Regions from separate parts of the Kosakonia pseudosacchari genome, predicted to be linked through region 1. Evidence: predicted binding sites of a transcription regulator. Region 1 holds the regulator's gene; the other holds the start of a gene.
The links. The regulator PurR, encoded in region 1, represses purine synthesis genes. The targets are predictions, from matches to a motif close to CANGCAAACGTTTGCNTG.
Positions count from the first base shown of each region.

Region 1 (3,419 bases):
TCGCCAGCATGATGGCAATCAGCAGAAGTAAAAAGCCTTTCAGCGTGCCGGTTACGGAACGATCCGCCAGTTTGCCGCCGAGATAGTTACCAATGGAGAAGCCAACGCCAATCAACACCAGCATCGCCGTGACAAAAACGGGAGTGGCATCGGTAATGGTGTGCAGCACCGGCGCAATATAGGTATACAGCGTGAACATGGCACCCGCACCGAGCACGGTGGTCAGCAACGCGGATAACACCTGCGGGCGCACCAGCACCGACAGCTCTTTACGCACGTCCGGGCGCTCACCTGCGCCACCTTTCGGCAGTGAAAAGAACAGACTCGCCATGGCAATCACACCCAGCCCGGCGGTAGCCATGAACGACATACGCCAGCCAATGGTTTCACCCAGCCAGGTCGCGGCAGGGACACCGCCAATGTTAGCAATGGTCAGCCCCATGAACATGGTCGCCACCGCACTGGCCTGCTTCTCTTTCGCGACCACGCTTGCTGCCATCACCGAACCAAGACCAAAGAAAGCGCCATGGTTCAGGCTGGTGACGATACGCGCCAGCATTAATGTGGCGTAATCCGGCGCAATCGCCGACAGCACGTTACCGAGCGTAAAAATCGCCATCAAAAAGATCAGGGCGTTGCGTCTGCCGCGGTGAGACAGCAGCAACGTCATTAACGGCGCACCGACCATCACGCCGATCGCGTAGGCGCTAATCAGCATCCCCGCCGCCGGAATAGAAACGTCAACGCCGCGGGCAATAACCGGCAGTAATCCCATCGGGGAAAACTCGGTGGTACCAATGCCGAAGGCGCCAATCGCCAGGGCAAGCAAAGGGAAATTAATTTTCATCTGTCACTCCAAAATAGACATGCCGACTTGCGACCCTGTCGCTGAAGTCAAAAGTATGACAGCTATCACAAAAAACAGAAGTTAGCAGAATGACAAAAGATTATTGCAGAAGTGATAACAATAGCGGGGGAAGAAAACCGAGGGAGAAGAGGCTCTCCCTCGCGATAGATCAATGCAGTGCAGCAGTCAGACCGCCGAAAACAATCAGGCCCAGAACGATGACGGTAGTGATTAAAGAATACTTCAGATCGGTGCTCATCAATTTTCCCCTTTTTAATTTCCCCACAAAAAGTGAGATAACGCATTTTTGCACAAATTATCTTAAAAATCTTGCGGGAATTGGCAGGAGAAACGTTTTAATACTTCCCCTTTTGCTCAAGATCAGACAAAATTCGACGCTAAATTTATTAGCGTACCGGCCATTGACTCCCCTCCTGACGTCCAGTGTCGTTTTCCCGGCGTACCGCACCCCCTTTGATGGGTACAGGGTGATTAAAGGCAAACGTTTACCTTATGTATTATCAGGAGCTTATGATATGGTCTGGAGTGATATCTGATGGCAACGATTAAAGACGTAGCGAAACGAGCAAACGTTTCCACTACAACCGTATCACATGTAATTAACAAAACCCGTTTCGTCGCCGAAGAAACGCGCAATGCCGTGTGGGCGGCGATTAAAGAGTTGCACTATTCCCCCAGCGCCGTCGCCCGCAGCCTGAAAGTGAATCACACAAAATCGATCGGCTTGCTGGCCACCAGCAGTGAAGCGGCCTACTTTGCTGAAATTATTGAAGCCGTTGAGAAAAAGTGCTTCCAGAAGGGTTACACCCTGATCCTCGGTAATGCCTGGAATAGCCTGGAAAAACAGCGGGCTTATCTGTCGATGATGGCGCAAAAACGCGTCGATGGCTTGCTGGTAATGTGTTCCGAATACCCGGAATCGCTGTTAAGCATGCTCGAAGAGTACCGCCATATCCCGATGGTGGTGATGGACTGGGGCGAAGCGAAGGCCGACTTTACGGATTCCGTTATTGATAACGCCTTTGAAGGCGGTTATATGGCCGGGCGCTATCTTATTGACCGCGGACACCGCGATATTGGCGTGATCCCCGGTCCTCTGGAGCGTAACACTGGCGCTGGCCGTCTGGCTGGCTTTATGAAAGCGATGGAAGAAGCTCTTATTAGCGTGCCGGAAAGCTGGATCGTCCAGGGCGATTTCGAGCCGGAATCCGGCTATCGCGCGATGCAGCAAATCCTCGGTCAGGCGCATCGTCCTACCGCTGTCTTTTGCGGTGGTGACATTATGGCAATGGGCGCGCTGTGCGCTGCCGATGAGATGGGTTTACGCGTACCGCAGGATATTTCCCTGATTGGTTATGACAACGTGCGTAACTCACGCTTCTTCACCCCGGCGTTGACCACGATTCACCAGCCGAAAGACTCGCTGGGAGAAACGGCGTTTACCATGCTGCTTGATCGCATCGTCAACAAGCGCGAAGAGTCGCAGTCTATTGAAGTGCATCCGCGCCTGGTTGAGCGCCGTTCCGTGGCCGATGGTCCGTTCCGCGACTACCGCCGCTAATCGCTTATTACGGAGCCGTTAATTCGGCTCCCGTAACCATTCATTATTCAGCGTTTCACTATCTCCCAGGTATTCCAGCAGCCAGTTTAACGCCGGGGAAGCTTCATTTTGCTGCCACGTCAGGCAGCACGCCGCGTCCGGGAAGGGGTTTTCCAGCGTCAGCGCGACCCAGTCACCGCTGTCGAGCCGTGGGCGGGCAAAGTGTGCCGGCACCATTCCCACGCATAATCCTGCCGATAAGCACGCCTCCGACGACGCCCAATCCGGGACGATCACGCGTTTCTGATTATCCAGCAGCCAGGTAATACGTTTGGGCAACGAACGGGACGTATCTTCCTGGATAAGTGAAGGCCAGTTGCGTAAGGTGTCGTCGCTAAGCGGGCCTGCCAGTGACGCCAGCGGATGGCGACTGGAAACCACACATTTCCAGCTCAGCATCCCCATATCGCGAAACGCATAGCGCCCGCCGACGGGAATGGCCTGCGTTGCGCCGATCGCCAGTTCAACCCGCCCATCAGCAAGCGCATCCCAGACACCGTTAAATACTTCCTGGTAGACCTGTAACTCAACGTCGCTGAAATGGCGATAGAAATCGACGATCAATTGCCGGGTACGCTCAGGTTTGACGATGTTGTCGACCGCAATCGCCAGTTGTCCGCGCCAGCCGTTAGCGATTTGCTGACACTGCTGACGGGTGATCTGCATTTTTTTGATAACAGCACGCCCTTCTTTCAAAAACCAGACCCCGGCAGGCGTGAGCTCGACATCACGATGGCGGCGTTCAAACAGCGGAACAGCCAGCCACTCCTCAAGCTGTCGCACGGTATAGCTCACTGCAGAGGGCACACGGTGTAACTCCTGCGCTGCACCGCTAAAACTGCCATTGCGGGCGACAGCATCAACCACTTCCAGCGAATATTCTGACCACATAATCTGCCTGCAAAAATTTTGAAACCACTACGCAAATATTAGCGTTTCACAAGCCTTAAT
Region 1 covers NZ_CP063425.1:2,154,592-2,158,010, reverse strand. The annotation lists gene IP581_RS10150 (MFS transporter) at 1-847, opposite strand, end outside; gene cydH (cytochrome bd-I oxidase subunit CydH) at 1,017-1,106, opposite strand; gene purR (HTH-type transcriptional repressor PurR) at 1,404-2,429, shown strand; gene punR (DNA-binding transcriptional activator PunR) at 2,448-3,359, opposite strand.

Region 2 (3,419 bases), 1.4 Mb from region 1:
GGGGCGCAACCGTACTGAGTTTTACAAATTACTCTCCCGCCATGAGCTGGACGCCAACGACTTTAAAGAGTAATGGCGAAATGATTATGGTACTGTGAGCAACCGATTACGATGCAGCAGACTGGCAAGAGCGTGTAAGGAACGACCATGAAAAAGATTGATGCGATTATTAAACCTTTCAAACTGGATGACGTACGTGAAGCGCTGGCTGAAGTCGGCATCACCGGGATGACGGTAACGGAAGTGAAAGGTTTTGGTCGCCAGAAAGGCCACACTGAACTTTACCGTGGCGCGGAGTATATGGTGGATTTTCTGCCGAAGGTGAAGATTGAAATTGTCGTGACTGACGACATCGTTGATACCTGCGTGGACACCATTATCCGTACTGCTCAGACCGGCAAGATCGGCGACGGTAAGATCTTCGTCTTTGATGTTGCGCGCGTAGTGCGTATCCGTACCGGTGAAGAAGACGACGCCGCAATCTGATGTTTTTCCCTCACCCCGCAGGGTGAGGGAACCTGTTTTACAACACTTTATGCGGGCCAAAGCATTCGTAATGAATGCTCTCTTTGTTCACACCAAGCGCGACCAGTTGTTGCGCGACAAACTGCATAAAACCGACCGGGCCGCAGAGATAAAACTGCATCGCCGGATCGCTGAACTTCCCTTCCAGCGCGCGCAAATCCATCAACCCTTCACTGTGATAGCGACCGCTGTTCACCTCAGCTGTCGCAGGCTGTTGATACCAGACATGCTGGTAAAAATGGTTCAGTGACGCACCCAGTTTGCTCACTTCATCGGCAAAGGCATGCACCTCGCCATTCATCGCGGCGTGGAACCAGTTAACCTGCGCAGCATGTTGTGATTTGGAAAGGCTGTCGAGCATTGCCAGCATCGGTGTCTGACCGACACCCGCGGAGATCAGCGTGACCGGCGTGCTGCTCTGCACATCAAGAAAGAAATCCCCGGCAGGCGCAGCAAGATGCACAATATCGCCCACTTTCGCACTGTTATGCAGCCAGTTAGAGACCTGGCCACCCGCTTCGCGTTTTACCGCGATACGGTAGCTTTTGCCGTCAGGCTGGCGGGTCAGGGAATACTGGCGGATCTCCTGATTGGCGAAACCTTCTGGTTTCAGCCAGACACCAAGATATTGCCCCGGTTGATAAGCGGCGACTGGCTGGCCGTCGACCGGTTCGAATTCAAAGCTGGTGATAAGTGCGCTCTGCGGTTTTTTCTCTACCAGGCGGAACGCGCGCGTGCCTTGCCAGCCGCCTGCTTTTTCCGCGTGTTCGCTGTAGATTTGCGCTTCACGGTTGATAAAGACGCCCGCCAGGACGCCATAGGCTTTTCCCCAGGCGTCTAACACTTCTTGCCCCGGGCTGAACATCTCATCCAGCGTCGCCAGCAGGTGTGTACCCACAATGTTGTACTGCTCCGGCTGGATCTGAAAGCTGGTGTGCTTCTGAGCGATTTTCTCAACCGCCGGCAGCAGTGCGGCAAGATTATCAATATTGCTGGCGTAAGCGGCGATGGCGTTGAACAGCGCTTCACGCTGATCGCCGTTGCGCTGGTTGCTCATATTGAAAATCTCTTTCAGCTCCGGGTTGTGAGTGAACATCCGGTCATAAAAATGGGCGGTGAGTTTTGGTCCGGTTGCCGCCAGCAGGGGCAGGGTGGATTTGACCGTAGCGATGGTTTGGGCGTCGAGCATGATGGCTTCCTTTTTTGCAGATTATTTAAAGTTGTATTTTAAATGCATCTTATAGCGCAGCGACCAGGCTTGTAAAGAGCGGACAAGGTAAAGGGATTTACATCGTGAATATGTTGCATCACAAACCTGAAAAGAAATCCGCTTTAACAGGGAAGTGCGTTATCGCTCAAACCCTTGTCTGACGCGGAGCCAATCGTTTGCGTAAAAACCTTTGTCAAGACCTGTTATCAGAATATTAATCGGTTATACTGTGGGCCGTTCCCCAAATTGGGCCCTCATTTAGAGTTGTTTTGTTAGCTGAGTCAGGAGATGCGGATGTTAAAGCGTGAAATGAACATTGCCGATTATGATGCCGAACTGTGGCAGGCTATGGAGCAGGAAAAAGTACGTCAGGAAGAACACATTGAACTGATCGCCTCCGAAAACTACACCAGCCCGCGTGTAATGCAGGCTCAGGGTTCTCAGCTGACGAACAAATACGCCGAAGGTTACCCGGGCAAACGCTACTACGGCGGTTGCGAGTATGTGGATATCGTGGAGCAACTGGCGATTGATCGCGCGAAAGAACTGTTTGGCGCTGATTACGCTAACGTACAACCGCACTCCGGCTCGCAGGCGAACTTCGCGGTCTACACTGCGCTGCTGCAACCGGGTGATACCGTTCTGGGTATGAACCTGGCGCAGGGCGGCCACCTGACTCACGGCTCCCCGGTTAACTTCTCTGGCAAACTGTACAACATCATCCCTTACGGTATTGATGAGTCCGGTAAGATTGATTACGAAGACATGGCGAAGCAGGCGAAAGAGCATAAACCGAAGATGATCATCGGTGGTTTCTCTGCTTACTCCGGTATCGTTGACTGGGCGAAAATGCGCGAAATCGCCGACAGCATCGGTGCTTACCTGTTCGTTGACATGGCACACGTTGCGGGTCTGATCGCCGCCGGTGTTTACCCGAATCCGGTTCCGCACGCGCATGTTGTGACCACCACCACCCACAAAACCCTGGCAGGCCCGCGCGGCGGTCTCATCCTGGCGAAAGGCGGTGACGAAGAGCTGTACAAAAAACTGAACTCCGCCGTTTTCCCAAGCGCGCAGGGCGGCCCGTTGATGCACGTTATTGCGGCAAAAGCGGTGGCACTGAAAGAAGCGATGGAGCCAGAGTTTAAAGTTTACCAGCAGCAGGTTGCCAAAAACGCCAAAGCGATGGTGGAAGTGTTCCTGAACCGTGGCTACAAAGTGGTGTCTGGCGGTACTGAAAACCACCTGTTCCTGCTGGATCTGGTAGACAAAAACCTGACCGGTAAAGAAGCGGATGCTGCGCTGGGTCGTGCAAACATCACGGTGAACAAAAACAGCGTGCCGAACGATCCGAAGAGCCCGTTTGTCACTTCCGGTATCCGTATCGGTAGCCCGGCTGTGACCCGTCGTGGCTTTAAAGAAGCGGAAGTGAAGGAGCTGGCTGGCTGGATGTGTGACGTGCTGGACAACATCAATGACGAAGCGGTTATCGAGCGCGTCAAAGGTAAAGTTCTGGATATCTGCGCCCGTTTCCCGGTTTACGCGTAAGCGTAGCCCGACAAAAAAACCCGCCTTGTGCGGGTTTTTTTATGCCTGATTATTGCAGCCCGGTGTATCCGTGGATGCCCATATAAACGCCAACAAGGGCGATAAGCGCGCTGGAGAAATAGGGTGCCTTCCGTGC
Region 2 covers NZ_CP063425.1:3,591,104-3,594,522, reverse strand. The annotation lists gene glrR (two-component system response regulator GlrR) at 1-73, shown strand, start outside; gene glnB (nitrogen regulatory protein P-II) at 148-486, shown strand; gene hmpA (NO-inducible flavohemoprotein) at 524-1,714, opposite strand; gene glyA (serine hydroxymethyltransferase) at 2,030-3,283, shown strand; gene IP581_RS16865 (nickel/cobalt efflux protein RcnA) at 3,333-3,419, opposite strand, start outside.
Region 2: the regulator PurR is predicted to act here: its motif matches at 1,901-1,918, upstream of glyA (serine hydroxymethyltransferase).